Regions from separate parts of the Lysinibacillus sp. NPDC097195 genome, predicted to be linked through region 2. Evidence: predicted binding sites of a transcription regulator. Region 2 holds the regulator's gene; each other region holds the start of a gene.
The links. Region 2 encodes LexA, which represses DNA repair genes until DNA is damaged. Its sites were predicted from a motif close to CGAACATATGTTCG; they were not measured.
Positions count from the first base shown of each region.

Region 1 (10,871 bases), 1.6 Mb from region 2:
AAAACGAGCAAAACAGCTAGAAATAGCGAATAAGGTGAGGGCAATTCATCGCCAACTTGGACGACTAGAGCCCTCACTCGTCCTGCCTTTAGTTAAAAGTGATGATGAGCAACTAATCGTTCAAATGTGGCAAGAGGGAAGTCACAGTGCGAATTTTGCCCATAAAAAAGATAGAGAACAATCGCTTAAGCTATTAAATTCCTTACATGATACAAATCAAAAAATTGCGTGGCAACGAGTACCAGGTCTGCATACCTTCTCACAGCTTTTAAAATGGCAGATGCGACACATGCGCTTTAAAAGCAGACGGAGTGAATTTCGTGCATTTTTAACAAAAGAAGAAGTGGAGCAAATTATTCACTTTAGTGAAAAGGCTTTGCAGTTAATGGAACTAGAAGATGTGCCGGAAAAAGATATAACACTGTTGCATGGCGATGTTGTTCATCATAATTTCTTATGGTGTACAGATGGTGAATTGCGCTTAATTGATTTTGATTTAGCACACCTAGGAGAAGCAGATGATGAATATATATTATGGTTGCATCGAGTGTTGCCGGCAGTAGATTATGATTTTGATAGTCTTTTAAAAGAATTACCAGAGCTTCAACGGTTAGATAAGAGAAAGTACCATCGCTTAAAATTTCCGAATGAGCTGTTGCGAGAATGGTTATTTGCTATAGACTTGCCGTTGGAACAACAGCTAGTTTTTTTAGATTATTTAATACCGTTTACGAAGCGAGCCTTAACATACTGGCCAAAACTGTGGTACGATATTGATAGAGTGATGAAGAAATGACCGTCTCCGAGGCGGTCATTTTTGTATGTGAACGGCATTTTCGCCATTGAATATAGTCGAGCATTCGTTCGCTATATGCTATAATCGAAGACGATGAATGTGAGGGATTTACCATGTATGATTATTTAAAAGGACAAATAGTACGTATAACGCCTGAGTATATCGTACTTGAGCAACATGGCATTGGGTGGCAACTGAATACACCGAATCCATTTGCCTTTCGAACGTCAGCAGCAGAACAACAAATTTACGTTCAATTGCATGTTCGTGAAGATGCTCAAGTATTGTATGGCTTTCCAAATTTGGATCAACGAGAACTATTCCGCAAATTAATTTTAGTGTCGGGTATTGGACCTAAAGGTGCGCTAGCGATTTTAGCAACTGGCAATCCACAACAAGTAATTAGCGCCATCGAACGTGAAGACGAAGCATTTTTAGTGAAATTCCCAGGTGTCGGCAAAAAGACTGCTCGTCAAATGATTCTAGATTTAAAAGGTAAACTTGGCTCTTTACTAGAGACAATTGAGTTACCTAGTGCAGAAGATGAGTTACCGTTATTTGGTGTCAATCCGCATAAGCATGAACTAGAAGAAGCCATTTTAGCATTAATGGCACTTGGTTATTCAGAAAAAGAGCTTGCAAAAATCCGACCGCAACTTGAAGACAATGACAAACTTGAAACAACAGATGCCTACATGAAGCAAGCATTGCAGCTGCTATTAAAGTTAAAATAACAAAAGGGGGGCAGGTACATGTCAGAACGCATGATAGCAAGTGAAGCGGGCAAATACGATGAACAATTTGAATTATCTCTAAGACCTCAAAAATTAACACAGTATATTGGGCAACAGAAGGTAAAAGAGAATTTACAAATTTTCATTGAAGCGGCGAAGCTTCGTCAGGAAAGTTTAGATCATGTACTATTATATGGTCCTCCTGGATTGGGAAAGACGACATTAGCCGTGGTAATTGCAAATGAAATGAATGTTAATGTTCGTATGACGAGTGGTCCTGCCATTGAACGTCCAGGAGATTTAGCGGCAATTTTAAGCTCGCTGGAACCGGGAGATGTGTTATTTATTGATGAAATTCATCGTCTCCCACGTGCAATTGAAGAGGTGCTGTACCCAGCAATGGAGGATTTTTGTTTAGACATAGTTGTTGGAAAAGGCCCTGAAGCCCGTTCTGTCCGTCTTGATTTGCCACCGTTTACCCTCGTTGGGGCAACGACAAGAGCGGGCGCATTGTCTGCTCCATTGCGAGACCGGTTTGGTGTACTGCTACGATTAGAGTATTACGATAATCCATCACTTGCTGAAATTGTTGTCAGAAGTGCCCATTTATTTGATGTGGATATTGAACAAGTAGCAGCAAGTGAAATGGCAAGGCGCTCACGTGGTACACCCCGAATCGCAAACCGTTTACTAAAACGAGTGCGAGATTATGCACAAGTGCTTGGAGATGGTATGATAACGGAGGACCTTGCCAAGCAAGCGCTAGAGCTTTTACAAGTCGATCCTAGAGGGCTTGACCATATTGACCATAAGCTTGTGACCAATATGATTGAGCGCTTCCGTGGTGGCCCAGTAGGTTTAGATACGCTTGCTGCCTCCATCGGTGAAGAACGTGTAACGATAGAAGATGTGTACGAGCCTTATTTAATGCAAATAGGCTTTATTCAACGTACTCCGCGTGGGCGTGTTGCAACGCATCTTGCTTACGAACATTTTGGATATGACTATCCACAACAAACATAAAAGAAGGAAGTTTTTTTCATGCGTGTAGAAGATTTTGATTTTGAATTACCAGAGGAGCTTATTGCACAAACCCCACTTGTCGATCGTACGGCAAGTCGTTTAATGGTCGTGACACCGGGCTCAGAAAAAGTTGAGCATCATCACTTCGCTCATATAGTAGATGAACTACAAGCAGGTGACTGTCTTGTATTGAATGATACAAGAGTATTACCGGCACGTTTAATGGGTGTGAAAGAAGAAACAGGTGCACATATTGAAGTGTTGCTTTTAAAGCAAACTGCAGGCACTGATGAATGGGAAACACTTGTCAAGCCGGCGAAACGCGTGAAAGTGGGAACTGTTGTGACATTTGGTGACGGTTTATTAACTGCTACTTGTACAGCTGAGCTAGATCACGGCGGTCGTATGTTTGAGTTTCAATACGATGGTATTTTTTATGAAATATTAGAGCAACTTGGCGAAATGCCATTGCCACCCTATATTCGAGAAAAATTAGATGATAGTGAGCGTTATCAAACAGTCTATGCGAAAGAGCGTGGCTCGGCTGCAGCACCAACAGCAGGGCTTCATTTTACGCAAGAATTATTAGAACAAGTGCGTGCTAAAGGCGTTGAAATTGTTTTTATCACATTGCATGTTGGTCTTGGGACATTCCGTCCAGTGAGCGTAGACTCTATCGAAAATCATGAAATGCATGCTGAATTTTACAGTGTGACAGAAGAAGCGGCAGCTACCATTAACCGTGTGAAAGCAAATGGAGGACATGTTATCGCTGTCGGTACAACATCTACTCGTACGCTTGAAACTATTGGCTCTAAATATGGGGAAGTGCGTGCAGAGCAAGGGTGGACATCAATTTTCATTTATCCAGGCTATCAATTTACAATTGTGGATGGTTTAATTACAAACTTCCATTTACCAAAATCGACATTAGTGATGCTCGTTAGTACACTTGCGACGAAGGATACGATTTTAAGCGCCTACAATCAAGCTGTGGAAGAAAAATATCGCTTCTTTAGTTTTGGCGACGCTATGTTTATACGTCCACGTTCACAACAAAAATAAACTTTTGTAAAAAATGATTTGTTCAAAAGAATAATCAAGAATAACATCGAAGTACTGTTTTTACTTTAGATAAGAGAGGATTTATTATTTTATGACACAACCAGCAATTCGTTATGAATTACTTCATACATGTAAGCAAACAGGGGCACGACTTGGCATCGTGCATACTCCACACGGCTCATTTGAAACGCCAGCATTTATGCCTGTGGGCACGCAAGCAACTGTTAAAACAATGTCCCCAGAGGAATTAAAAGAAATGAATGCGGGCATTATTTTATCAAATACGTATCATTTATGGCTGCGTCCAGGTAATGATATTGTGAAAGAAGCAGGCGGCTTGCATAAATTTATGAACTGGGATCGTCCAATTTTAACGGATTCAGGTGGCTTCCAAGTATTCTCGCTAAGCCAATTCCGTAAGATTGAAGAGGAAGGCGTCCATTTCCGCAATCATTTAAACGGGGATAAGCTGTTTTTAAGCCCAGAAAAAGCGATGGAAATTCAAAATGATTTAGGATCAGATATTATGATGGCGTTTGATGAATGCCCACCTTATCCTGCAACCTATGACTATATGTTAAAATCTGTTGACCGAACAACTCGCTGGGCAAAACGTTGCAAAGAAGCGCACGCACGTCCAGAAGATCAAGGTTTATTTGGCATTATTCAAGGTGGAGAATACGAAGAATTACGCCGCCGTTCAGCGGAAGCTTTAGTAGAGCTTGATTTCCCAGGATATGCAATCGGTGGTTTATCAGTTGGTGAGCCGAAAGATGTCATGAATCGAGTGCTAGAATTTACAACACCATTAATGCCAGAAAATAAGCCTCGTTATTTAATGGGTGTTGGTTCACCAGATTCGCTTATCGATGGTGCAATTCGCGGCATTGATATGTTTGACTGCGTATTACCAACGCGAATTGCTCGTAATGGGACATTAATGACATCAGAAGGCCGTTTAGTCGTGAAAAATGCTAAATATGCACGTGATTTCGGTCCTATTGATCCAAACTGTGATTGCTATACGTGTAAAAACTATTCTCGTGCTTATGTACGTCATTTAATACGTACAGAAGAGACATTTGGTATTCGTTTAACTTCTTATCACAACTTACATTTTTTACTGAATCTTATGAAGCAAGTGCGTCAGGCTATTCGTGAAGATCGCCTTGGTGATTTTCGTGAAGCGTTTTTTGAAAAATACGGTTTTAACGGACCGGATGCAAAAAACTTCTAAAAATGGAATGTGGTTTAGCGAATATTTACCTGTTATAGAAAAACTATTGATAATATAGAAAATTTTTGGGCTTGTCCATCGCTTTTTTAGGGTGAAATAGTCTATACTAAAAAAGTGAGATTTGGAAAGGGGGCTAGTAATTGAATATGGAATCGATATTAGGTTTTGCACCGATCATTTTAATGTTCGTGGCAATGTGGTTCATTTTAATCCGTCCTGCTAAAAAGAGACAGCAAGAAACACAAAATATGCAAAGTAGCTTACAGCGCGGAGATAAAGTTATTACAATCGGTGGCTTGCATGGTGTTATTGACTCAATCGAGGACACTGGTGTCACGTTAGTGATCGCTGATAATGTGCGCGTTAAATTTGACCGCCAAGCAATTGGACGTGTCGTAAAGGACCAAGCATAATCTTATAAGGCGTTGTCCCAAATAATTTTGGACAACGCCTTTGCAATTTTCAAAGCTATGTCGAAAAGAATACATTTTTGACATGGCTTTTTGTATAAAAAGCTGCCGATACGGTCACCTTGATAAGGTGGGGGTGTCTGTATGGAAGAATATTTGACAATTATATTTAGAACATGCTTTTTATATGTGTTTATACTAATCGTCTTTCGTTTAATGGGTAAGCGTGAAGTGGGTGAACTATCCGTAATTGATTTAGTCGTGTTCGTCTTAATTGCAGAAGTTGCAGCTTTTGCACTTGATGATTACGAAAATCCATTATTTAATGCCATTTTACCAATTATTATTTTGCTCTTTATCCAAATATTAAGTGCTTATCTATCATTAAAAAATAAAAAAATACGTGATTTAGTTGACGGAGATCCAGCTCTGCTCGTAAAAGACGGGATCATCCAAGAAAGTGAAATGCGCAAGCATCGCTATAATTTAGATGATCTATGTCAGCAACTACGAGAAAATGGGATCTCTTCTGTGACTGAAATAGCGTATGCCTATTTAGAGCCTTCAGGCAATCTTTCAGTGTATAAAAAAGATGAAAAGGCATTTGTCTATCCACTTATTATTGATGGTGATATACAAGATCGACATTTATTACTAATCCATAAAGATGTGGATTGGTTAATGGCTGAGTTAGCTAAAAACAATATCCATGATAGTAATACTGTGTTCTTTTGTATATGGGAGGACAGTCGACTTCATATCCAATTGAAGGAACATTAAACCTTCTTCGCTAATTTACGAAGATAGTGGAAGTCTGTAAAACGTAATTGGTTAGTCATTAATAATAGCGTAAATAGTAAAAATAAAGTAACACAGCTACTTAAAAGCAATGGTAGTGGCATTATTTGCATAAAGAAATATTGAGCAATACAAACTGCAATAAAACAACTATAAGGAACAACAAACATGCGGAAGCCCGCACGTAAATTTTTGCGTTGTCTCACGGTCGCGATATGCAAGAACGATGTTAATAAAACGCCAAAGCCAATTGCCACTACTGCGCCTTTTTCCTGAATGCCAGGTTGGGAGGCCAGTACAAACATAACGAACAATTTTCCAAGACCACCATAAATCGAATTCATCATGGCAGCACGAGCTTCACCAACGGCTTGTAAAATTGAATGAAGTGGACTTTGAATATAATAAAAATAAAAAATGGGAGCTAAAATTTTCACATAGCCTCTATTTTCTTCTAAATGAAATAATTTCATTGCTAAGTCGTCCCCGTGCACGAAAAAGTACGTGGCAGCGAAGCAACCGACCAAGGAAGATAGGCGTAACGAAACAGAAATTCGCTCTTGTAATAGTGCGTTATGTTGGCGTGCGACGGCATCACTAACTGCAGGGATCAGGACAATGGACAATGCGGTAGAGACAAAAGCAGGAAATAGTAGTAGGGGCACTAAAACACCGGAAATAACGCCATATAAAATGGTAGCAGCCGATGCAGTCAATCCTGCCATCGTCAATGCCTTTAAAAAAATGATAGGCTCTAAAAACCAAGTGAAAGAGCCAAAGAGCTTGCTTCCTGCTGAAGGCACCGCAACCCGAAGCATAGGTGAAGCAGGGTAGGATTCCACTTTGCTCTTTTTAGGTAATAATTTTTTCTTAGAAACCGTGTAATGGAGCCATAAATACAAGAAAGCAACGACTTCGGCTAACAGCGTAATTCCCATGGCAGATGCTGCAGTAATAGCGGCATTATTATAAGCAGCAACTAGCGGTAACATAAAGGTAATAAATCCAATACGAACAACTTGTTCAAGCATTTGTGCCCAAGCAGTTGGTGTGATTTTCGCAACGCCTTGTAAATAAGCGCGTAGTAATCCTGAACCAACTGAAACAGGCACAGCAAAGAGTGCAATCCACAGTGTAATAGTTGTTTGTTCATTATGTAACAGCGTAGTAGAAATATAAGGTATTGTCAGTGCAAGGAGTGGCATAAAAACAATCATACCAATAAATGACCAAATGATTGCTGTACGCATAACGCCAAAAATGCTTTCTCGCTTATTTTTTGCTAGTAATTCTGCTACAATTTTAGCAACAGCGATAGGTAGTCCAAGTTGAATGAGTGAGATGAAGAAAATAAATGCAGGATAGGCGGTCATATAAATGCCGACTGCTTCTTCACCCGCAATACGCATAAACTGCATTCTATAAAAGAAGCCAAAAAGTTTAGATAAAAAAATAACAAACATTAAAAATAGTGTACCTCGAACAAAAGAACTCATGCCATCCGTCCCTTCTCAAGCCGCAAAAATTCATTTACACTATTTGTATGCAATTACTTCTTACGATACAACTTTGATTGGAGATGATTCAAAATGAGTATGCAACATGCACAACTATTTGAAAAAATTCGTCCGGCAATTGATAGTAAGATTGCAGAGTTTCGGTATTATAAATATGATGCGATCACCGCAGAAGAATTATGGCGTTTTTGTGTAGAAAAGAAATGGCGCAAAAAAAATATTGAACAAATGCGCTTATATGAGATTATCGCTACTATTTTTGCAGTATCACCTTCTGATATTGTATCTTTCAACCAAGTAGAGTTTTTGCAAAGTGATGATTGGTTTGCAGAAATAAACACGGAAGAATTAAAATCATTGCTTGGGCCATTAAAAACACAAGAAGAATTTGTCGGTTCTGTAAAAGATTAATAAGAATACTACAGTGTTGAATTGACACCAAGCGCAACGTGTTTCATAATAAGTGTGTTGCGCTTTTTTACTTTGTACAAGCCATGTCGAAAAAAACAGGCAGTAAAAGTGGTAAGGGTTTTTTATTTCCCTACATAAATGTTCCGCTTACTATTCATAATGAAATGGAAGTACATCTTCTATTAGTACGGGAATTGCGCGTTATTGAACGATTGAAATAAGTAAGCAAACCTTTTGAAGCACAGGCTACATGATTCTAGAGGAAAAGGAGGAATTCAGGTTTCAAAAGGTATTGCTAGTATACTTGTTTGCAGTGTAAGGGATGCCCTTGCACCAATTCGAGGAGGATTTATAGATGAAATTAAGAAGTCGAATTGTGGCGTTCGTGCTGCTAATGGTGTTATTCTTTTCAACCATGGGTACGACTGCACAAGGCGTCTTAAAGGACATTAAGCTTGGTCTTGATTTACAAGGCGGGTTTGAAGTACTTTATGAGGTCAAAGAATTAAAAGAAGGACAAAAAATTACACCGGAAATTGTTACGGCAACGGCAACAGCTCTCGGCAACCGTGTCAATGCACTCGGCGTAAGTGAACCGAGCATTCAGGTTGAAGACAAAAACCGTATTCGTGTGCAATTAGCGGGGGTTGAAGATCAAGAATCCGCTCGTAAAATGTTATCTACTTCTGCGAATTTAACATTCCGTGATGTCGATGATAATTTACTATTAGATGGTGATGATTTAAAAGCTGATGGTGCGAAGGATTCCTTTGACCAACAAAACCGTCCTATTGTGTCATTAACGTTAAAAGATGCGAAAAAATTTGCGGATATTACAAGTAAAATTGCTGCCAAACCACAAGGCCAAAATTTACTTGTTGTTTGGTTAGACTTTGAAGAAGGTGTCGATTCTTATAAAGCAGAATCACAAAAAGCGAAACCTCGCTATGCATCTGCAGCAACAGTTAGCCAAACATTAAATACAACGGATGTTATGATTAGCGGTAATTTTACTGTTGAGGAAACAAAAAATTTAGCAGGTATTTTAAATGCAGGGGCACTACCAGTGAAGCTGAAGGAGATATATTCTACATCAGTAGGCGCTCAATTTGGTGACCAAGCATTGAAAAGCACAGTGTTTGCAGGTATTGTCGGTGTAATAGTCATCTTCCTATTTATGCTATTCTACTACCGTTTACCTGGTTTTATTTCAATCATTACCCTTGCAGTCTTTACATTCCTAGTCCTTGTTGTGTTCGACTGGATTAATGCTGTTTTGACATTGCCTGGTATTGCCGCGATCGTGCTCGGTATAGGGATGGCAGTCGATGCCAATATTCTTGCCGCAGAACGTATTCGAGAAGAGCTACGTGTTGGTTATTCTGTCAAACAAGCATTCCAGCTTGGTTCCAAACAATCGTTATCAGCGATTGTCGATGCACAGTTAACAACATTATTAGCAGCAGCAGTATTATTCTATTTCGGGACAAGTTCTGTTAAAGGATTTGCAACAACATTAATTATTAGTATTTTACTAAGCTTCCTAACAGCTGTTTGGGGTTCTCGTGTGCTACTTGGATTGCTTGTGAACAGCGGTTACTTTAATAATCCAGCATGGTTTGGTATTCCAAAATCTAAACAACATAGCTTGGATGAAAATATCGGTACATTAGATTTATCAACGAAATTTGACCGTTTTGACTTTGTACACAACCGCAAAAAATTCTATACGTTCTCTATGGCTATTTTTGTTGCCGGGATTATCGTACTAGGTATTTTCCGTTTGAATCTTGGGATTGACTTCTCAAGCGGTACGCGCGTGCAAATTGAAGCGGATCAAACGTTAACAAAAGAAGAAGTTTCAACTTATGTGTCTAGCATCGGTTTCCCATCTGATGATATTGTCCTTTCAGGTGAGAAAAGTAAAATGGCGGTTATCCGTTATAAAGATGATTTATCACAAAGTGACATTTTAAAATTCAAAAAAGTTGCAGGCGAGAAATATGGCCATGAGCCTGGCGTAAGTACCGTTTCTCCTACAATCGGTAAAGAGCTTGTAAAAAATGCTATTAAAGCATTAGTACTTGCTGCACTAGGTATCATCATTTATGTAGCAATTCGCTTTGAATGGCGCATGGGTGTTGGTGCGATTGTATCGCTTCTGCATGACGTATTCCTAATTATTGCTGTCTTTAGTTTTATGCGTTTAGAAGTAGACATTACGTTTATCGCAGCCGTCCTGACAATTGTTGGTTACTCTATTAACGATACCATTGTTACATTTGACCGGATGCGTGAAAACTTAGAGCAATACGATACAATTAAAGACCGTGAAGTTTTAGCAAACATTGTTAATAAATCGTTACGTCAAACGATGGGCCGTTCGGTTAATACGGTGTTAACAGTAATTATCGTAGTGGTGTCACTTCTTATTTTCGGTGCACCATCTATTGAAACATTCTCTATTGCGTTATTAATTGGTTTAATTACAGGGATGTATTCATCTATCTGTATTGCAGCCCAAATCTGGTACTCATTAAAAGTGCGTGAGATGAAAAAATCAGATGGTCAATTACGTAAAAAAGAGAAAAAACAATGGGGAACTGACGAACCTACTGTTTAATCACAACATTAAAAGAGCCATTCTCAACTATTGTTGAGAGGGCTCTTTTTGTGCGTTTGAAAACTACTGGCAGCTAGGGTGTTAATTGATTAAAAAAATAAGTTTTGCTAAATTAGAATGAACAAGATGTTCTTCCTGTAACGTGTGCAAGGTTAATAACTTATTAAAGGCTTTTTAGGGTATATGTATTTTATCTATGCTCAAAAGTTTCAGCTTCATCATAAAAACAAATTAGAGAAAGAGGGATGATTTATGAA
Region 1 covers NZ_JBIWDP010000001.1:381,769-392,639, forward strand. Annotated here, with positions in the region: gene ACIQXI_RS01910 (phosphotransferase) at 1-796, shown strand, start outside; gene ruvA (Holliday junction branch migration protein RuvA) at 910-1,530, shown strand; gene ruvB (Holliday junction branch migration DNA helicase RuvB) at 1,549-2,553, shown strand; gene queA (tRNA preQ1(34) S-adenosylmethionine ribosyltransferase-isomerase QueA) at 2,572-3,618, shown strand; gene tgt (tRNA guanosine(34) transglycosylase Tgt) at 3,710-4,855, shown strand; gene yajC (preprotein translocase subunit YajC) at 5,002-5,268, shown strand; gene ACIQXI_RS01940 (DUF421 domain-containing protein) at 5,410-6,045, shown strand; gene ACIQXI_RS01945 (putative polysaccharide biosynthesis protein) at 6,042-7,559, opposite strand; gene ACIQXI_RS01950 (post-transcriptional regulator) at 7,653-7,991, shown strand; gene secDF (protein translocase subunit SecDF) at 8,347-10,614, shown strand; gene ACIQXI_RS01960 (hypothetical protein) at 10,867-10,871, shown strand, end outside.
Region 1: ruvA (Holliday junction branch migration protein RuvA) is a predicted target of LexA. The motif match lies at 854-867, and genes of this name have one in related genera.

Region 2 (10,871 bases):
TAGCTTTATCAGACTGAACAAATACAATAGGTATAGAAGAATTTAAGTAGAATTGAGTATATTGGTTATCGGAAGCTTCTTGTAAATAATTTTTAGTAATCAAAATCGCATCAAAAGAATTTGTATTATTTAAATCTTGTAAAGTTATTTTTTTGGTATAACATCTTTTAATAATATTATCATACTGAAAAGATGTAGAAAATGTAAAAAGGATTTTCATCTTTTGACACTGTTAAATCCGATTTAGAATCTATTGGTGATGTGTCAGCATTTCTAATTGTTCACGTTCATTAATTTTGATTCTTCGTCACCATTTATCCATCATATTTTATTTATAGTGGATTGTTAGTTATGCATATAAAGTTGATTGAAACTGAGGACGGGCAACTCCTGCTCAGAACGCACACAGCGAAAGACGCAACGGACCGGGCGTAAGCGGGGGTTGCGGCTTACGTGTGTGGCCGCGGAAAGCGCCCGGACGTAGCGGAAATCAACGGTAGGAGACATCTACATTTATTTAAAATGAAAAAAGACTGTAGACAAAATCGAAATTTTTCGAGGTTGTCTACAGTCTGACCGTAGTGCTCCCTTAGAGCATTGCGGTTTTTTTACGAAAGCTAATCTTATAGCGCTTTAACTTTCGCTACAACATTTTCTACAGTGAAACCGTATTTTTCCATAACGATTTCGCCTGGTGCTGAAGCGCCGAACTTGTCGATTGCCAGAACGTCACCTTCAAAGCCAGTGTATTTGTGCCAACCGAATGATGCACCCATCTCAATTGCTAAACGTTTTGTGACAGCTTTTGGAAGAACTGATTCTTTATATGCTGCATCTTGTTTTTCAAAGCGATCCATTGATGGCATTGATACGACTGCTACATCGATATCTTCAGCTTTTAATGCTTTTTGAGCTTCGATTGCAAGTGATACTTCAGAACCAGTTGCAATTAAAATAGCATCTGCCACTTCTTTAGAAGCAGGTGATACCGTATAAGCGCCTTTTGCTACACCTTCACGCACTGTTTCGATTGACGCGTCAAGCACTGGTAAGTTTTGACGAGATAATACTAACACAGTTGGTGTTTTTTCAGACGAAACAGCAAGCTCCCATGCAACTGCTGATTCATTTGCATCTGCTGGACGAACAACAGAAAGATTAGGCATTGCACGTAATGAAGATAAGTGTTCGATTGGTTCATGTGTTGGACCATCTTCCCCTACCGCAATAGAGTCATGTGTGAAGACATATGTCACAGGAAGACCCATTAAAGCAGAAAGACGGATTGCAGGACGAACGTAATCAGAGAATACGAAGAATGTTCCGCCAAAGACATTAACACCGCCATGAAGAGCCATACCGTTCATCGCTGCGCCCATTGCAAATTCACGCACACCGAACCAAATATTGCGACCAGCATAGTCATCCGCTGAGAAGTCGCCTGCACCCTTCATCGTCGTTTTATTTGAGCCTGCAAGGTCAGCTGAACCACCGAAGAATGATGGAGTTTTCTTCGCAATTGCGTTGATTGCATCACCTGAAGATGAACGTGTTGCTACAGATTTACCTGCTTCATATACTGGTAATTCTGCTGCGAAATCTTCTGGCAGCTTACCATTCATTGCATCTTCGAATTGAGCTGCTAATTCAGGGAACTCCGCTTTGTAAGCTTCAAATTTTGCATTCCAAGCTGCTTCAGACTGTGCACCTTGTACTTCAGCTGCTGCATTGAATGTATCATATACTTCAGCAGGAATTTGGAATGGCTCATGTGCCCATTCATATGCTGCTTTTGTTAATACAACCTCGTCAGTACCTAGTGGCGCACCGTGAGAATCTGCTTTACCTGATTTGTTTGGAGAACCGAATCCAATAACTGTTTTCACTTCAATCAGTGTTGGTTTGCCAGTAGATTTTTTAGCTTCTTCGATTGCTTGGTTCACAGCTTCTACATCTGTACCGTCAGCAACTTTTAAATAGTTCCAGCCATATGACTCAAAACGTTTTTGCACGTTTTCAGAGAATGATTTTTCTAAATCACCATCTAAAGAAATATCGTTTGAATCGTATAATACGATTAATTTTTCAAGTTTTAAGTGACCAGCTAATGAAATGGCTTCAGCTGCAACGCCTTCCATTAAGTCGCCGTCGCCGCAAAGCGCAAATGTATAGTGATCGACAATATCATGTCCTGGTTTGTTGTAAGTAGCAGCTAAATGACGCTCTGCCATTGCCATACCAACTGTCATGGCAATCCCTTGACCAAGTGGACCTGTAGTTGCCTCTACCCCAACAGTATGACCGTATTCTGGATGACCTGGAGTTAATGAATCCCATTGACGGAAGTTTTGGATTTCTTCCATTGGTAGGCCGTAACCACCAAGGTGAAGTAGGCTATATAAAAGCATAGAGCCATGACCTGCTGAAAGTACGAAACGATCGCGGTTAAACCACTTTGGATTAGCCGGATTGTGGCGAAGTTGTTTTGTCCAAAGCGTATAAGCCATTGGCGCTGCCCCCATTGGTAAGCCTGGGTGACCTGAATTTGCTTTTTCAATTGCATCGATTGACAATGTTCGGATAGCATTAATCGCTAGTTGATCCGCATGTTGAGTCATTATGTTGTGACATCCTTTCTCGTCCTATATATTGTTCTACTACAGTTTAGTCAACATTGTCCTAGAAAACAATGCTTTTGTTATACTATTTGAGATTTATGACATACTTTATCATCATTCTGTAACTTGCTTTTTAAAATAAAAGTACTGAATGAAGAATGTTATCCAGCTATAACAATTGTATTGCTACACATTTGAGCACTGGATGAAATGTGACATATTAATTTAGAAATTTATTTTTTTTCGCTTGTTTTACCTTTTCAGGTGTAACGTCATTGCCTTCTTCATCGACAACTTTCACATTTTCAATCGTATCGCGCATTGTGGCTCTAAACGTATCTAAATATTCTTTGCGAAGAGAAGTACGCTCTTTCGCCTCTTCTTCCGTTAAATTGCCTGCTTTTGCTTTGGCTGCTAGTTCATTGATTCGCTTAATTTTTTCTTTTGATAACATTGTGACACACCTTTCAATACCTTTATTACTTCAGTATGCAAAGTATAGCATGCTTTCCCTTAAAATGCAGTTATACCAACCCTTAAAAACACTTCTTAGCCATAATTTACATGACTTCCAGATGTTAGTGCTGTATAACTAATAATAACAGAAAGTATTAGGAGGAAATAAGGTGAATATTACAACACAACGACTTTTGATTCGCAAATTTGTGGCCCAAGATTGGCAGGCTGTATATAGCTATATGTCCAATCAAACGGTGATGCACTATATGCCAGAAGGTGTTTATACAGCGCAACAAGTACAAAAATTTATTACAGATAATAGCGGAGAGCAAGCCAAACATTTCGCAATTGTTTTACATGATCAACCCAAAGTCATTGGTCATCTAGTATTCCACCAATACTTTGGCGACCATACATATGAAATTGGCTGGGTGCTAAATCCTGCGTATTTTCAGAAAGGCTATGCATCAGAAGCAGCACATGCCCTATTAGATTACGGCTTCTCTAAAATGAAGCTTCATAGAATTATTGCCACATGCCAACCCGAAAATATTGCCTCCTATCGAGTAATGGAGAAAATAGGCATGCGACGTGAAGGATTTTTTAAAAAGTGTATACCGCATGGAGACGAATGGTGGGATGAATACTACTACGCCATTTTGCAGGAAGAATGGCTAGAAAAAAAGATTAGCAGTGCAAATTAATTGCCTGCTAATCTTTCTTGGTGTTCTTGATAGCGCCTATGGACCGTTGCTTTGCTTACTTCAAAGCCAAGCCCCTTCAGAGTCATCGCAATTTCTTCAAAGGTAAAGCCACGATTGCGCAGCTTAACAATTTCTTCTATCGGCACTTCTTTTCGTTCCTGACCATTCGGATTACCACGATTAGACAAATTATGTTCAGGACGATATCCATTTTCTACTGCACGACGCATACCGCGACGGATTTTCGCATTATGGATTTTACGCTGATATTCTTCAACAATGGCTAATATTTCAAGCAACATTGTATCCATTTCATTTAATTGTACAGGGCCAGCATCTCGCATTGAAAAAACATCTGTTTCTGTTTTTTGCAATAAATGTAGTACAGCCATACGTGCATTACCACGTCCTAAACGTGTTTCATCTTGCACAAATAATGCGTGTATACCATTTTCTTTAATAAAATCTAGCATTTCAAGCAATCCTTCACGCTCTACATCATAGCCGCTATGCTTATCTTGAAAAATACATCTCACATCATAGTTTTGTTCTTTCGCATAGCGTAACAATTCCTCTTGTTGTCGCTCCAACGAAGAACTTTGTGTCTCTTTGTCGGTACTAACACGGCAATAAATTACAGCCGTTTGTTGTTTAGTCATCATTTTTATTTTTCACTTCTCGCAATTTCAATTGAATTGGTGGGTAACTCATTGTCCCCCACTACTGGTATAACAAGTGATTTTCCTGCAACTATTTTCACGCTATGTAATTCGTTCTCGGCTTTCACAAGCTTTATCCAGTCATCCGTACCCATTTTACCACGGTATTGTTCGGCTAACGACCATAAGCTATCGCCATGTTCGATATAAATTTCAGTATAAGTAATGTCTCCGGGATCAGTAATAATAAGATAACCTGCAAATAGTAAAAATGCGCCTAATAAAATTGAAATATGTGTATTTTTTTTAAACCAATTCATTCATCTTTTCCCCTTTTCAGAATGTTTGTTCGGAATGTATGTTCTTATAATAAAACGAACAAATGTTTTTGTCAAACACTTTTCGAACCTATGTTTGCATAAGTGTTCGCATTCTGCTATACTATCAAATAAGAAGAATGATCTAAAAAAAAGAGGTGAGCAATCATGAAAAAAGTTTCGAAAAGACAAGAGGACATACTAGCGTTTATTAAAGAAGAAGTACGCGCAAAAGGGTATCCACCATCTGTACGTGAGATTGGTGAAGCAGTTGGACTTGCATCAAGCTCAACAGTTCATGGCCATTTAGCTCGTTTAGAACAAAAGGGCTATATTCGACGTGACCCTACTAAACCACGAGCTATTGAAATTTTAGAACCTGAAGATTCAATTCAAAAGCAAAGTGTTATCCATGTACCACTTGTAGGAAAAGTAACAGCTGGTTCACCGATTACTGCGATTGAAAATATTGATGAATATTTCCCATTACCTGATATTTACGGCACAAGTGAAGATCAACTTTTCATGTTAGAAATAATGGGTGAATCGATGATTGAGGCAGGTATTTTAGATGGGGATCTCGTTATCGTCAAACAAAAAGCAACTGCTGATAACGGAGATATTGTCGTTGCCATGACGGAAGAAGATGAAGCAACTGTTAAACGCTTCTTCAAGGAGACAAATCATTTCCGCTTACAACCAGAAAACGCTACAATGGAACCAATTATTGTAGACCAAGTTTCAATTTTAGGACAGGTAGTTGGCTTATATCGCCGTGTACATTAATGCATTCTCATACTTATACAAACAACAAAGAGAAGCACTTATCATGCTTCTCTTTTATATTTTAAGCTTGCATTAACGAATGCCTTAAAAAGCTTCTGTGCAGCAATATCCCCTACAATTGCTTGTTCCTCTGGATGCCACTGAACAGCTAGACAAAATGGGAACTCTTCGTGAACGATTCCCTCAATTAAGCCATCACTCGATTTTGCCGCAACCATGAATTTCTCAGCTAACACATTGACCGCTTGATGATGAAAGGAATTCACTGCAATTTTTTCTTCTTCCATAATCGTTTTTAGCAACGTATCGGCTGTTAATTGCACATAATGACTTGCAACACCACGAGCCGCTTGTTGCGTATGTTGTAACAGCCTACTACTATGGTATTCGCTATCAATATCTTGGTATAAAGTTCCCCCGAATGCCACATTGAGCATTTGCATTCCACGACAAATGCCAAAAATGGGCATATGCCTTGAAATAGCGGCCTGTATTAACGCAAGCTCTACCCTATCTCGTTCAGGATGTATCTGTCCTAATTTCGGTAATGGCTCTGCCCCAAATTCAAATGGATGAACATCATGTCCACCAGATAATAATAAGCCGTCCGTCAGCGATAAAACTTGGGCTGCATCTTCCTCTATCCCTAATGGAATAATTAGCGGAATACCACCAGCTTCAATGATACTTTTGCTGTAGGCTACATTTAATCTTGACGATAAATCATCTTCTGCAAACGCTGTTATACCAATAATCGGTTTCATTCCTATACCCCCTTACCAAAATCCTACATACCAATCTATTAAGACATCGCCATAGAAATACACTACTACCGCTGCTAACGCAATCGATGGTCCAAATGGAATCGGCGTTTTCCGACCTTGTTGCCGTACTTTCAGCACAATTATGCCAACTATCATACCTATTACCGCTGCTATAAAAAGGGTCAATAACGTATTAATCGTGCCAAGCACAAGACCAATTAAAAAGAATAATTTAATATCGCCACCACCCATTCCACCTCGTGATACGACAGCGATACCATATAATATGCTAAAGCCGACGACAGCACCAACGATACTATCCCACCAAGGGGTTAAGGGCGACAACACCCGTCCTAATGCTAATAGTGGAAAAAAGAACAACAGCACTTTATCTGGAATTAGCATATAGGCAAAATCTGAAACCACGATGATTATTAATAAAGAAATGAATAATAGTGCGACGACAAACTCTTGGCTAAAGCCGAATTGCCAATAGGCAAAGGCGAATAATCCCCCTGTTAATAGCTCCATTAGCGGATAAATCCAGGAAATTTTTTGCTCACAACCTCGACATTTTCCACCTAAAAACAAATAAGACAGCACCGGCACTAAATCTATTGCCGTTAATTGCCTCTGACAAGTCGTACAGTGCGAAGGAGGTGAAACAATCGACTCCTTCTTCGGCACACGTAAACCGACAACATTATAAAACGATCCAAACACAAGCCCAAAGACGAAAATTAGTATTGTATAAGCCATATCCATTTTTATTGCCTCCTAAACCAACAAGCGCCCATACATTGGAGTATGCGCGCCTTCTTCATTGTTCTCCTTCATAATAGAAGGTTGTGACCTGGATGGTAGCCTTGATGGTTACATCTGCCTCTGCGTTCAACAAATCTTGTTCACCTGGGATGGTTAAATTGATCATATCGATCTTCATGACACGCTCTAATTGCTCTATTTCCTGCAAAAATTGCTCAAGTGTTTTAAAATTCAAGGCTACAACATTGACGCTAAAGGTCACTAACTTTAAATTATCAGGTAAACTGTCCTTCACAATGCTCGAAACTGGTATAGTTTCTTCCGTATCTATGTTGTCTCCATTGACTTCTGCCTCTGCTTTTTCGAGCTCATTAGGATTACTAACTTCAGATTGGGCAACAGCAGTATCATAATTATTAAAATTCAGTGACTCGACACGAGTGCCTGTCACTTCTTCGATTTCTACCACATCTAAAATTATTTTTTCTATAGCCCTTGTTCCCGGTACCTTTTGACGCATGATTAAACTATCCATCGTAAGCTCACTTTGCCTTTCCTCTAAGGCAATAAGTTCTTTTTTCATGTCGCTCATTTGCTGTTGCACTTGCTCAACATGATTTGTTTTTGCTATTACCTCATCATGTTTTGGTTGCAATACATAATAATAAAGTGCAAATAATAGCGCCGCAATGAATGCGATTAACAATAGGATGGATGAATTTTTATGACTAGTAAGCTTATTCATGAAGGTCGACCTCCAGCTAAGTACATAAAATCAATGGTCGCTGTAATGGAAACTGAATAACGTGGTACTTCTGTAAACTTTTGCTCAGGTGTTAGCTCTTTTTGCTCCCCAACTTGTACTTCAAAATTGGCAATAGAACTGATTTGCGTATCTTTAAAATAATGACTTACCAAGAGTCGTTCTACATATGTTGCAATATCAGGCATTGATTCAAAATCTACTAAAATATTGATTGTATCTTGGCCAAATACATAACTACGTAAATAAGCATGAGCAGGTAATAACTGACGTGTTTCATCAATCAATGGTGTGACAGGGTATGCAATACTTTGAACATATTGCACGGACTGTTGCAAATTCCCCTTGTTAGATAGCTGTTGTTCATTTAACGTTTGTTGTAATTGATCACGCTCTGTAGTCAACGTTTGTTCTTCTAACTGTAATCTTTTGATATCACTCGTAGCAGTAAAATATAACAACAAAAAATAGGCGAGGATCAAACCTACTATGACTATAAGCACGCCATAAAATAACTTTGGGCTAGCAGTTCTTTTTTCAAGCTGTGGCAAGAGGTTAATATCTGGAACCATTAGTGAACCTCCTTTAAAGCTAACCCTAATAAAGTAGCAAATTCCCGTTTAAATCCTGGGAAATACTGCTCTACCATTTCTCCATGGACGATTGTTAGCGGTACCCCTAAATTAGTATCTAACAAACTGCTGATTACTTTTAATTGCGGATTATCGCCGAGGACAATTATTTCATCAACGGCTTTTTCCCCTTTATGTAAAGAAAATTTAAAGAAATTCATCATACGATCTATTTCCAGTACTTGATCCATGACGACTAGACGATAATCATCAAGCTCACCTTCATTACTAAACTGATAGCTAAACTCATCTTCCTTTTTCACTTGCCATTGGCTTAAATCTGTTTCTATCGATTGATAGCGCAAAAATTCCAACTGCCCTTGCGAGAAAATACTGATAGACAGTTCATTAATAGACCAATCCGCAATTAAATAAGTACGCTCACCCGTTAATATGGTTAAATGCTCTAATAATCGAATATTGCACAACGCGCGAATATCTGCTGCTTGTGGTTCTAACGAAACATCTAAAAACATACCCACCATTTTATTTATCTCTTCTGATGGTGCCGCAAATAACATTGCCTTGCCATCGTCGGGTTTAGGGTCGTATACATCAATTAAAGGATCTTGGAAGGGTAAATGGATAGAATGACCAAGCTCCATCTCTGCATAGCCTCTCAGTTCATGTGGTGCAACGTCGTTTGCATGCTCAAAACTCTTTAGCAAAACATTTGTATCTGGTACAAACATACGCACTGCTTGTTTTTTCCCACTCCATTTCACTACTTGTTCTTGAATAATTTTAAATAACGCTACTTCATCCTCAATCATTGCATTTTCTACAATACCTGGAGCTAAAGGTAGCTCATAGCCCTGCCATTGATTAGGCTCTGGTCCTTTCGCCACAATCGCACGCAACACATAATCTTTTAATTCGATTGAAACATGCGATTTCCTCTTTCTTTTAAACATGTGAAAAGACCTCCTTTTGCTACGATGCATACATGATGTTATTAGTTATTAGTTATCCAGTTCCCATCCTAAGGAATAGAAACATTAGGATGGGTTGGGAGGACTAATTAATTTTCTTTATTACCATCTGGTGGCGTATCGGTTTTAGGTCCTCCACCGGCTTTTTTCAATTTTTCATTAATTGCTTTTTCTTTTGCAGGATTGCCAACACTATATTCCGTTAATTGAATATTCTCTAAGTTTTTAAAGGTAATTTCCCAATCTTCATTTGTTTTAGCAAAGGTTACTGTAACATCACTAACATCAATTCCATCTACATATGGTTTTAATACATCACCACTACAACTTACAGTATCTCCTGTATTACCACTACATGCACCATCAACATAAGCAATTTTCGCACCCGCTAGGATATTAGATGCCTCTGCTAAAATAGCTCGATCCTTTGATTTATTAATGATATTTCCAATTGAAGGAATGGCAATTGCAGCTACGATTGCTAAGATCACAATAACCGCCAGTAACTCGATTAATGTTAAACCTTTTTCGTTTTTTACTAGTTTCTTATTTAATAGTTTTTTGAACATGGTTGGTTCCTCCTAGTTTCTTTTATTTGAAGTGTGAGTGGACACGGTCTTCCTTCGCGAAAAGACATTTTAATATTCTACATATTTTCATATAACTGGAACATTGGCATAAAGATAGCCGCTACAATAACGCCTACTACTAATGCAAGTACAAGGATCATAACTGGTTCGACCAAAGATTTTAATGTATCAACAGCTCGGTCTACTTCATCCTCGTAAAAATCAGCGATCTTTTCGAGCATATAATCAAGCGAGCCCGTTCGTTCACCAATAGATGTCATCTGTGTCACTAAAGGCGGGAATAGCCAGCTTTTCTCAAGCGGCTCTGATAAAGTACCACCTTTTTCTAAATTATCATGTGCTTCATGTACAACCTTGCCAATAACGGGATTACCCGCAACTTTTTCAACAATCGTCAATGCCTGTAAAATGGGCACTGAACTGCTAAATAATGAAGCTAATGTTCTCGTCATCCGAGCGATAACATTCTTTTGTAGAAGTTGTCCGAACACGGGCATACGTAATAACATAACATTGAGTAAATAATGAAAATCCTTATTGTTTTTATAAAAATAATTAAAGCCCACTACTAATATCACGAGAAACAATATAACGATATACCAATAGTGAATAAGCCAGTCACTTATCCCGACAACTATGAGCGTAATAAGTGGCAATTGTAAATCCATATCTTTAAAAGTTGCCATAAATGTCGGCACAATAAATACCATTAAAAACATCCCTACAGCCATAGTTAGAACCATTAAAACGGCAGGATAAGTCATAGCAGACTGCACTTTTTTCTTAATGTTATATTGCTTTTCTAGCGTGCCAGCTAAGCGCTCCAATGTGTCATCAATATTCCCGGTCGCTTCCCCTGCACGCATCATATTAATAAACAAC
Region 2 covers NZ_JBIWDP010000001.1:1,982,930-1,993,800, forward strand. Annotated here, with positions in the region: gene ACIQXI_RS10290 (hypothetical protein) at 1-220, opposite strand, end outside; gene tkt (transketolase) at 624-2,618, opposite strand; gene ACIQXI_RS10300 (DUF896 domain-containing protein) at 2,839-3,072, opposite strand; gene ACIQXI_RS10305 (GNAT family N-acetyltransferase) at 3,245-3,781, shown strand; gene ACIQXI_RS10310 (YneB family resolvase-like protein) at 3,778-4,443, opposite strand; gene yneA (cell division suppressor protein YneA) at 4,446-4,760, opposite strand; gene lexA (transcriptional repressor LexA) at 4,926-5,543, shown strand; gene ACIQXI_RS10325 (gamma-glutamyl-gamma-aminobutyrate hydrolase family protein) at 5,585-6,307, opposite strand; gene ACIQXI_RS10330 (prepilin peptidase) at 6,320-7,072, opposite strand; gene ACIQXI_RS10335 (hypothetical protein) at 7,128-7,817, opposite strand; gene ACIQXI_RS10340 (PilN domain-containing protein) at 7,814-8,407, opposite strand; gene pilM (type IV pilus biogenesis protein PilM) at 8,407-9,381, opposite strand; gene ACIQXI_RS10350 (prepilin-type N-terminal cleavage/methylation domain-containing protein) at 9,489-9,968, opposite strand; gene ACIQXI_RS10355 (type II secretion system F family protein) at 10,046-10,871, opposite strand, start outside.

Region 3 (10,871 bases), 1.6 Mb from region 2:
AAACTACTATCCTGGCACAAAAACATTAATGAAAATAGGGGATGTTTTATATTCTACAAAATCATTAGTGACGTCTACAAAAATTGTTGGACATGTAGGTATTGTCGGTCCTGACTATAGAATATATCATGTTAATCCTGTAGATGAAGTGGCTGGGAAGAGAGATACAGTCGAAACCTATAGTAGTCGACATGGAGCAAATGAAACAATTTATATTTACCGACCTCGTTCTGGAGGACAAGGGGCTGCGGATTGGGCAGCGTATGCTTATTCTTATGCTAAAGTTTATGATATTATTAATTTACAGCCATTGAACACACTTTCTCCTAATTACTGTTCTAAGTTTATTTGGCAAGCATTTTTCTATAGCAATTCTGGAGATATTACTAATTTAGGTCTAACAGGTTCTAGTACAGCCTTCGTAACACCTGGTCACATTAAAAATGCTAGTATTTTTACTAATGTAGGTTCGTTCACTACTAAATAAAACAAGCTTTCACTATATTAGGGAGAGTGGTAATTATTAAAAAATTTTTAATTATCCTGTCTATTGTACTTCTATTATGTTTAACACCTTTTGTGTACATTCAAGTAAAAAAGCATATTTCACTTAATAAAGTAATGGATTATCTAATTGAGGAAAAAGGTTACGATGAATCTGATATTTTTATGATTGAAAGTAAATGGACTACCGGGATACCTAATTATTATGTAAAAGTAACTTTTCAAAATGAGCCTAATATAGTATATCTTTATTTTGCACATGATATTAAAGGACAGTTTGAGTATTATGATATTCGCGGAATAAAAGTCCCAATAGAAGATTTGAAAAATTATGACCCTTATAAAAACAATCGTTCCTAATTCAGGGTACATAAAGGTTTTAAAGTTTTGTATACGACTAAATAGCACTAAGTAACATTATTAACAAGAGCCCGTGGTATTTCTAGTAGAAATACCACGGGCTCTTTGTGATTTAACGACGAATTGTAGGGTTTTTTGTGCATTTACCTCAGAAATATCATCCAAGTGCCAGGCACTCAAACAATTCTGATAATTATTCGTAGGATTTTACGACATGTTGAATTTTTTTTAGCGTTTCATAAAAGTCTTTATATTTTTCGAGTCCAATATCATGGATGATTTTCTCCTGAATATCCATCCAAATAGGAGCTGCTTCCGTTAATTTTTGGAGGCCTGTAGTCGTTAAAGAGATCGTTTTTGTTCGCCCATCTTGTGGATTACGCTTCACTTCTACATAGCCATTTTTTTTCAAAAGATTGACATTACGAGTGATGGTAGTCTGATCAAGTAATAGAATTTCACCTAATTGACTTACTGTAACTGCTTTATGTTGGGCGATATTTGCTAGCATCGAGTATTGCGTAACTTTTAAATTAGTAGGTTCAAGTACTTTATCATACAGTTGCGTAACGACCCTAGTTTTTTTTCTAAGATTTGCACATACGCAAATTTGAGTATAGTCAATGTCTATGTAATTTCTCTCCATAACTAGATCTCCTTTTCACTTTATCGTTAATAATTATTGTACCACTAAATGGAATTTTTTTCTTGACAACCAAAATACTAATTCATTAAACTATATGTATATACATATAGTTTAAATATTGAAAAAATTACTATTTTTATCGAAATGCAGGTGGCTTATGAAACGTATTCATTACAGTTGGATTATTTTAGTTATCACTTTTTTCTCGATTATTGTAGCGGGCATCACCTTATCTTCTTCCGGTGTTTTTCTCGCTCCATTTGAACAGGAATTTGGCTGGGATCGCTCGGTTATAGCTATGGCTTTTGCTATTAGTCTTTTCTTATATGGTATTTCTGGTCCATTTATGGCAGCACTACTCGAAGTTATTGGCTTAAAAAAAATGATGCTAGCGGCTATGGCAGTCTTAATAGTGGGCATTGCGCTTACGTTATTGATGCAGCAAGCGTGGCAATTAATGATTATTTGGGGCTTTATTATTGGTCTTGGAGCCAGTCTATTTCTAACTGTATTAAGTCCTTTTGTAGCAAATAATTGGTTCGAGAAACGAAGAGGACTTGCGCTAGGCATATTAACAGCAAGTACTGCAACGGGACAATTAGTGCTTCTGCCGATATTAGCTATGATTATTGAAAAATCCTCATGGCGATGGGCAATAGTATTAATTATCGTGTTAAGTTCCATCATGTTTATGATGATTTTACTGTTTATGAAAAATAAACCGACGGATGTCGGTCTTCTACCATATGGGCTAGAGGAAGAAAGAGCAGAAAGTCTAGTAGCAAATAAGAAAAATCCAATCATTATTGCCTTTAATGGTTTATTTGAAGCGGTGAAAGTAAAAGAATTTTGGCTGTTGGCTGGCAGTTTTTTTATTTGCGGTTTATCTACAAGTGGTTTAATCGGAACCCATTTTGTATCTTATTGTATTAGTTTTGGCATTCCTTTAGTAACAGCCGCTTCCTTTCTTTCATTCATGGGCGTGTTTAACTTAGTTGGCACAACATTATCAGGCTGGCTATCTGATCGTTTCGATAATCGTTGGTTACTGTTTTGGTATTATCTTTTAAGAGGAGCCTCATTAGTTTTCCTTCCGTTTGCCCTAGCGCAAGGCTCAATAACATTGCTTATACTGTTCACGGCATTTTATGGTTTAGATTGGATTGCTACTGTACCGCCAACAATCGGTATTTCTAGACAAATTTTTGGTGCACAAAAAAGTGGCATCATTTATGGATGGATTTTCGCCTCCCATCAAGCTGGCGCTGCAGTAGCAGCTTACGGAGGGGGTTTAATCTATAAATTTTTCAATTCGTACACATGGGCATTTTTCTTAGCAGGTGTTTTTTGTTTATTAGCAAGTCTATTTGTTATTATTGTGAAAAAACAAAAGCTGACTAAATTAGCTCACTAAAGTCTGAGGTATAAATTCTACCGATTAAACATAATCGTATAAACAACATGAAAAGTACAAATAGTATGCTAGGTAGTTATCTAGCGTGCTATTTTTTTGCTGTCAAAGCCTTTTAGAAAGGCAAGAATAAGAAAAGTTTGACTTTATTCAAACAAAAGTTTATAATACAAACAAATATAATAAAAGGTGATGCTATGAATGAAAGAGAACAAGCGGTACTGGCTTTAATTCGCAAAAATCCGTTTATGTCTCAGCAAGAGATGGCAGATAAGATGAATCTGTCCCGTCCAGTACTTGCAAACTTAGTGTCGAGCTTAACGAAGCAAGGGAAAATTGTTGGCCGTGCTTATATTTTACCTGAGGAAAATGAAATTATTTGTATCGGCGGAGCTAATCTCGATCGTAAATTTCATGTAAAAGGGGCCGTGCAATTTGGTACTTCCAATCCTGCTAGCTCCTCATTCAGTGTAGGTGGGGTTGGTCGCAATATTGCGGAAAATTTAGGTCGACTTAATCATGAGGTAACGTTACTCACGACAGCTGGTAAGGATGCAGATTGGCAAGTAATCCAAGAAGCATCAGAGTCGTTTATGAATTTGCGTTATGTCGAGCAGTTACCAGAAGCCACAACGGGTTCTTATACTGCGATTATGGACGAGCAAGGTGAGCTTGCCTTAGCTGTTGCGAACATGGATGTTTATGATTTATTAGTGCCGAGTTTATTGAAGAAAAACGAGGCCATGCTAATGAATGCAGGCTGCTTTATTATGGATTTAAATTGTCCGAAAGAAACGGTAGCTTACATCCAACAAGTAGCGATTGCGCGGGCAATTCCATTTGTCATTGTACCGGTATCGTCACCAAAAATGAATCGATTACCGGATACATTGCAGGGCGTGACTTGGTTTATTTGTAATACTGACGAAGCTGAGACAATTGTAGGTCATACAATTGTGGATGAGGCAGGCTATGAAAAAGCGATTCACAAGCTTCTTCAATTAGGTGCCGAGCATGTCATTATTACTGCAGGTAGCAAAGGTGTTTATGCTGCTTCGACAGAGATTGCACCACGTCATTTTGGCGCGAAAGCAATCGACAGAATTGAAGATGTAACGGGTGCAGGTGATGCATTTGTAAGTGCTGTTATTCACGGTTGGTTAAGGGGTCAATCCTTTGACATGTGTATTGATGCAGGCTTAACAAATGCTAAAAATACATTGGCGTCGCCGTACACAGTAAGACCTGAATTGTCAGAAGAATTGTTGAAAAGTGAAATGGAGGAATAACATCATGAAAGAATTCATCGTATTATCAGAAGAAGTAAAAGCAGGACAAGCGAAAGGTCTACCAATTGTTGCATTAGAATCAACAATTATCTCACACGGTATGCCGTACCCACAAAATGTGCAAACAGCACGTGAAGTAGAGCAAATTATCCGTGATAACGGTGCAGTACCTGCAACGATCGCATTAATTGACGGTAAAATTAAAATCGGTTTATCTGATGAAGAACTTGAAATGTTTGGTAATGCACAAGGCGTTGCGAAAACTTCTCGCCGTGACCTAGGCTATTTATTAGCTACAAAAAAATTAGGTGCAACAACTGTTGCTGCAACAATGATTTGTGCAGAGCTAGCAGGCATTGAAATTTTCGTAACAGGCGGTATCGGTGGTGTACACCGTGGTGCTGAAACAACAATGGATATTTCAGCAGACTTAGAAGAATTAGCCCAAACAAATGTAGCTGTTATTTGTGCAGGTGCGAAATCTATTTTAGATATCGGTTTAACACTAGAATATCTTGAAACGAAAGGTGTACCAGTAGTTGGCTACGGCACTGCAGAACTTCCTGCATTCTACACTCGTCAAAGTGGATTTGATGTAAACTTCAAACTTGATACACCAGAAGAAGTAGCAGCAATGTTACGTGCTAAATGGGATCTAGGCTTACAAGGTGGCGCTGTTATTGCTAACCCAATCCCAGAAGCGGATGCGCTTGAGCACGCATTTATCACAAATATCATTGAAAAAGCTTTAGTAGAAGCTGAAGAAAATGGTATTCAAGGTAAAAACGTAACACCATTCTTACTTGGCAAAGTAAAAGAATTAACAGAAGGTAAGAGCCTTGAAGCGAACATTGCATTAGTGAAAAACAATGCAGTAGTTGGCGCGAAAATTGCGGTTGCTTACAACAAAGCAAACTAACTAGTAAATAACAAGACCCTTTGCAAAGCTAATTGGCTTTGCAAAGGGTCTTTTTGTTCATTAAAATGTATTTTTTTCTCATTAACACAAACTGTTCACGATATTATCTAAACTAAATGACACAGTCCCTTTACAATCGCCCTCTATTTTTTATACAATAAAGTTTATATCTAATCTGAAAAATTTGACGAGCAAGGTGGACATGTTATGGCGAAAGAGCAAATTTTGACTCCTGAGGACGTTTTTGAGTTAGTCAAATCCTACATGAATGAGGAAAATGTCGCATTCGTGAAAAAAGCATATGAATTGGCGAGAGATGCGCATATTGAGCAATTCCGTAGCTCTGGTGAACCGTATATCATTCACCCAGTGCAAGTTGCCGGTATTTTAGCTGAATTACAAATGGATCCGGCAACCGTGGCAGCCGGTTTTTTACACGATGTTGTGGAAGATACGGAATTTACACGTGATGATTTAGTGCGTGAATTTGGTGAGGAAGTAGCAATGCTCGTTGACGGTGTGACGAAGCTTGGGAAAATCAAATATTTATCGAAAGAAGCACAGCAGGCGGAAAATCACCGCAAAATGTTTGTCGCGATGGCACAAGATATTCGCGTTATCTTGATTAAGCTTGCAGACCGTCTGCATAATATGCGAACGTTAAAGCATTTACCTGCTGAGAAACAACGCCGTATTTCAAAAGAAACACTTGAAATTTTTGCACCACTTGCACACCGTCTAGGGATTTCGACAGTAAAATGGGAGCTGGAGGATACTGCACTTCGATATTTAAATCCACAGCAATATTACCGTATTGTCAGCCTGATGAAAAAGAAACGTGATGAACGTGAAGCTTATTTAGACAATGTTATGGGGGAAATGAAATCCCAGCTTTCTGAAGTTGAAATTGATGCGGATGTGTATGGGCGTCCAAAGCATATTTACAGCATTTATCGAAAAATGGTGCTGCAAAAAAAACAATTTAATGAAATTTATGATTTATTAGCCATTCGCGTTCTTGTTGATAGCATAAAAGATTGCTATGCAGTGTTAGGAATTGTCCATACATTGTGGAAGCCGATGCCTGGTCGCTTTAAAGATTATATTGCGATGCCAAAGCAAAACTTATATCAATCGTTGCATACGACCGTTATTGGTCCTTACGGTGACCCATTAGAAGTGCAAATTCGTACGAAAGAAATGCATAAAATTGCAGAGTACGGGATTGCAGCTCACTGGGCTTATAAAGAAGGGAAAAAGATTGATATTGAAAAGCAAAATGTCGATCAAAAATTAACGTGGTTTAGAGAAATTTTAGAATTCCAAAACGAGTCTTCCAACGCAGAAGAGTTTATGGAATCGTTAAAATTCGATTTATTTTCTGATATGGTGTACGTTTTTACACCTGAAGGAGATGTTATTGAATTGCCTGCTGGTTCTGTACCTATCGATTTCGCATACCGTGTGCACTCAGAAGTCGGCAATCGTACAATTGGAGCCAAAATCAATGGTAAGATGGTACCGCTAGATACACCATTAAAAACAGGTGACATCATTGAGATTTTAACATCGAAGCAGTCATTTGGTCCGAGTCGCGACTGGTTAAAAATTGCGCAATCTTCACAAGCAAAAAATAAAATTAAGCAATTTTTCAAGCGTCATCTTCGTGAGGAAAATATCATCAAAGGGAAAGAGATGATTGAAAAAGAAATTCGCTCACAAGATTTCGATATGAAAGAAACGATGTCAGCGGAAAACTTAAAACGTGTTTGCGATAAATTTAATTATACAAATGAAGAAGACTTATATGCTGCGGTTGGTATGAATGGTATAACGGCACAACAAGTGGTCAATCGCTTAGCCGAAAAACGTCGAAAAGAGCGTGAACAAGAAGAAGCGCTTGAAAAAATTGAACAAAAAATGAAAAACTCGCTGCCACAAAAACGTACAGAATCAGGCGTTATTGTTAAAGGCATTGATAATATGCTTATTCGATTATCTCGTTGCTGTACACCTGTACCTGGAGATGACATTGTCGGCTTTATTACGAAAGGGCGAGGCGTTTCTGTACACCGCGCAGACTGTCCAAATATCCTAATTGAGGATGAGCAGGAGCGTATCATTGAGGTTGAATGGGAGCATGGGCTGACACCAGAGAAAAAAGAGTATCCTGTTGATATCGAAGTTTCTGCATTTGATAGACCAGGTATATTAAATGAAGTGATGCAAATCGTTAGCGAAACGAAAACAAATATTTTAGCGGTGAGTGGCCGTGCAGACCGCGATAAAATTGCAACCATACATTTAACGATTTCGATATCAAATATTTCTCATTTGCACAAGGTTGTTGAGCGCATTAAACAAACACCGGATATCTATTCCGTACAACGTGTTATTAACTAATTGGCGCATTGTTTCATTACAGTTAAAATGCCGTGTGGAACAGATTTGCTAGAGTGAGGGGTTTTACAGTATGAAAGTAGTTTTACAGCGTAGTAAGGCAGCATCTGTCACAGTACAAGGAGAAGTTACTGGTGCAATTGACCACGGCTATGTGCTTCTAGTGGGCATTACACATGACGATACAGCAGAGGATGTTGCTTATTTAGCAAAAAAAATCGCGCATCTACGCTTATGGGAAGATCAAGAAGGGAAAATGAATCATTCCATTTTAGAGCATGGTGGTGCGATTCTATCTGTATCCCAATTTACATTGTATGGTGATGTTAAAAAGGGCAATCGTCCAAGTTTTACGAGTGCTGCAAGGCCGGAAATCGCTAAACCGTTGTGGGAAGCTTTTAACGAGGCTTTACGTGCTTATGGATTACAAGTAGAGACAGGTATTTTTGGTGCAATGATGGACGTAGCATTGACAAATGATGGGCCAGTGACCATTTTGCTTGAGTCAAAATAACGTGACATTCTACCATACCTGGTTATTCAATAAGGACATGTTGCTTGAGGATAGCGGGAACTACTGCAAAATGCATATAGCTTGCGGTGATGCCATTGGAGGAACCAAGAAACGGTAGCCATTTACGGCAAAGCAAAAAGTGTTAGATTGACGGCAATCAATCTAACACTTTTTTTAATTTGTCCTAGCCTCTATGTTATTCATTTGCATTAAAGTAATCTAAAATACCTTGGTAAATTCCAAGTGTCGCTTGTTCTCGGAATTTTGCCGTTGTAATAATTCGCTCTTCATTCGCGTTACTAAGAAAACCTAACTCGAGCAGTACTGCTTTTTGTCGGTTTTCACGAAGTACTAAATAGTTTCCTTCCTGTGTACCTCTATCCTTTAAGCTGATTTTGCTAGCTAGCCCATTATGAATTGCTTCGGCTAGCCCTTTTTGGTTGTAATTTAAATAATAGGAGGTAAAACCAGAAACAGAGCTATTATCAGTAGCATCATAGTGAATACTAATAAAAGCATCAGCCTCATGTTGGTGTGCTATCGACACTCGTTTGCGCAGTGCAACATATTCATCTGATTCCCGTGTCATCACAACATTGGCACCTGCCGCACTTAATTTGGAAGCAAGAAGCGATGCTGTTTTTAATGTAATATCCTTCTCATCCGTGCCTCGCTGTCCAGTTGTACCGTGGTCATTGCCACCATGACCAGCATCCACTACAATCGTTAGTCCGTTTAAAGTGCCTTTTTTTCGAGGTTCAGACTGTGGCGTGCTAACCGCCGTTGCGCTATTTTGTGATGTCGAGACTACCCAGTTTGCCACGAATGCGGTTTGATCTGCTAATTGAATTTCGTAAAAATCATCTTTAGCCCCTACAATTGGATACGTTTGGCCGGCATCGACACGTTCTACAACGTCTGCCGTGGTAGACGCATCCGTCCGTAAGTTTGTCCCATTATAAATAATCGTGACAGATTCAAGTGCTGATGTAGATGCTGGTGAAGATGATGTAGTTGTTGAAACTGTTTTCACCGTATTTGAAAATGTCCCGTAGAAACTATATACCCAACCCGCTTTTTTATCGTCGTATTGAATTTGCACCCAGTTATGCTCTTGTGCTAGTACTTTAAAGGACTGCCCATTCGAAACAGTTCCCACTTTTTTTGATGTTAAATCTGGCTTTTTACGGACATTCAGTGTATCCACTAAAATTGTAAAAGTAGTGCTTTTAGGTTCGGTTGTTGTAGATACCTCTACTACTTCTTCTGGCGTTGTTTTTTCAGTTGCTTCATTGATTGTCACATAATCAGACGAAACCCAACCAACTAGGCCATTCCAGTTGATTTTTGCCCATGCACCATTTTCAGTTATTAAAGCGGCCTGATTGCCTGTTGATAGTTGTCCAAGAACTGGTGATGAAATATCTGGTTCAGTTCGAATATTCAGACGGTCAACTTGAGAAATAACTGTTTTATCAACCGTTTGTTCCTCATTGATTGAAGCTGTTAGCCAAGAGGCGACCCATCCTTCGTAATTACCTGCTTTGACTTGAATCCAGTCACCCTCACGACCAATCGAAGTCAGCGAATCTCCTTCCTCTAAAGTTGTAATAATCGGGTAAGAGAGCCCAGGTCCTTCGCGTAAATGAAGTATGGTTCCAGTTACTTTTAGATCACCTGTATTAGCAAATGCCCTTTCTATGTTGCTAATACTCGGGATCATTAACGCTAATATTAGGACAAAGGTAATGATTCTATGTATAAGTTTTGTCGTCATCGGACCCCTCCTTTTCTTGTTCTATTTTACCATGCTTTTATGATAAAATTCGAGGGAAAATGGTAACAGAAATCGTTTTTTTAACAACTGACTTTCGAAAAATAAGAAAACAGTTGACATTATCATACGTAGTGACTAACATAAAGGGTAATCAAAAAATGATTAACCGCTTATGACCAAGCAAGTAGCATATACCTCTATTGGAAAAGAGAGGGAAAGACTTAGGCTGCAATCTTTCCTACAAAAACGTATAGGGCGAATAACACTTGAGAGGCTTTTTTCTGAACAGGGATGCTTAGTAGGAAAAAACGGAATCGGCCGTTACCCGATTATGAGGAGGACGTAATATCATTTTTGCGTCAACTAGGGTGGAACCGCGGAAGCATATACAGCTCTCGTCCCTTGCAATAGTGCAAGGTGGCGAGGGCTTTTTTTGTTGGCTTTCTTTCTCAGGTACAAAGGTTGTTCACAATGCTCTTTACATATGAAGGCTGCTTCATAAGCAATTGGAAAAGGAGGTCATTACATGAGTTTTAAAGTGCCACGAGGGACACAAGATATATTGCCAGGACAATCTGAGAAATGGCAAAAAGTCGAAGCGATTATTCGTGATATATGTCGTGTTTATCGCTATAACGAAATTCGTACACCTATTTTTGAACAAACTGATTTATTTGCACGCGGTGTTGGTGAAACAACGGATGTAGTGCAAAAAGAAATGTATACATTTGAAGACCGAGGTGGTCGTTCATTAACATTGCGACCTGAAAATACAGCTGGCGTTGTACGTGCATATGTTGAGCATAAAATGTTTGGTGCACCTGATCAACCTGTAAAGCTTTCTTATTTAGGGCCAATGTTCCGTTATGAACGTCAACAAGCTGGTCGTTATCGTCAATTTGTGCAATTCGGCGTTGAAGCAATTGGCTCAGCAGATCCTGCCATCGATGCAGAAGTCATTGCATTAGCAATGGACATTTATGAATCAACAGGCTTAAAGGATTTGAAATTAGTCATTAATTCACTTGGTGATAAAATAACGCGTGATGCA
Region 3 covers NZ_JBIWDP010000001.1:403,424-414,294, forward strand. Annotated here, with positions in the region: gene ACIQXI_RS02010 (hypothetical protein) at 29-487, shown strand; gene ACIQXI_RS02015 (DUF3139 domain-containing protein) at 514-864, shown strand; gene ACIQXI_RS02020 (MarR family winged helix-turn-helix transcriptional regulator) at 1,058-1,510, opposite strand; gene ACIQXI_RS02025 (MFS transporter) at 1,668-2,924, shown strand; gene ACIQXI_RS02030 (carbohydrate kinase) at 3,119-4,210, shown strand; gene ACIQXI_RS02035 (pseudouridine-5'-phosphate glycosidase) at 4,215-5,129, shown strand; gene ACIQXI_RS02040 (RelA/SpoT family protein) at 5,337-7,532, shown strand; gene dtd (D-aminoacyl-tRNA deacylase) at 7,603-8,043, shown strand; gene ACIQXI_RS02050 (N-acetylmuramoyl-L-alanine amidase family protein) at 8,240-9,820, opposite strand; T-box leader at 9,984-10,226, shown strand; gene hisS (histidine--tRNA ligase) at 10,347-10,871, shown strand, end outside.
Region 3: ACIQXI_RS02030 (carbohydrate kinase) is a predicted target of LexA. The motif match lies at 3,073-3,086, and genes of this name have one in related genera.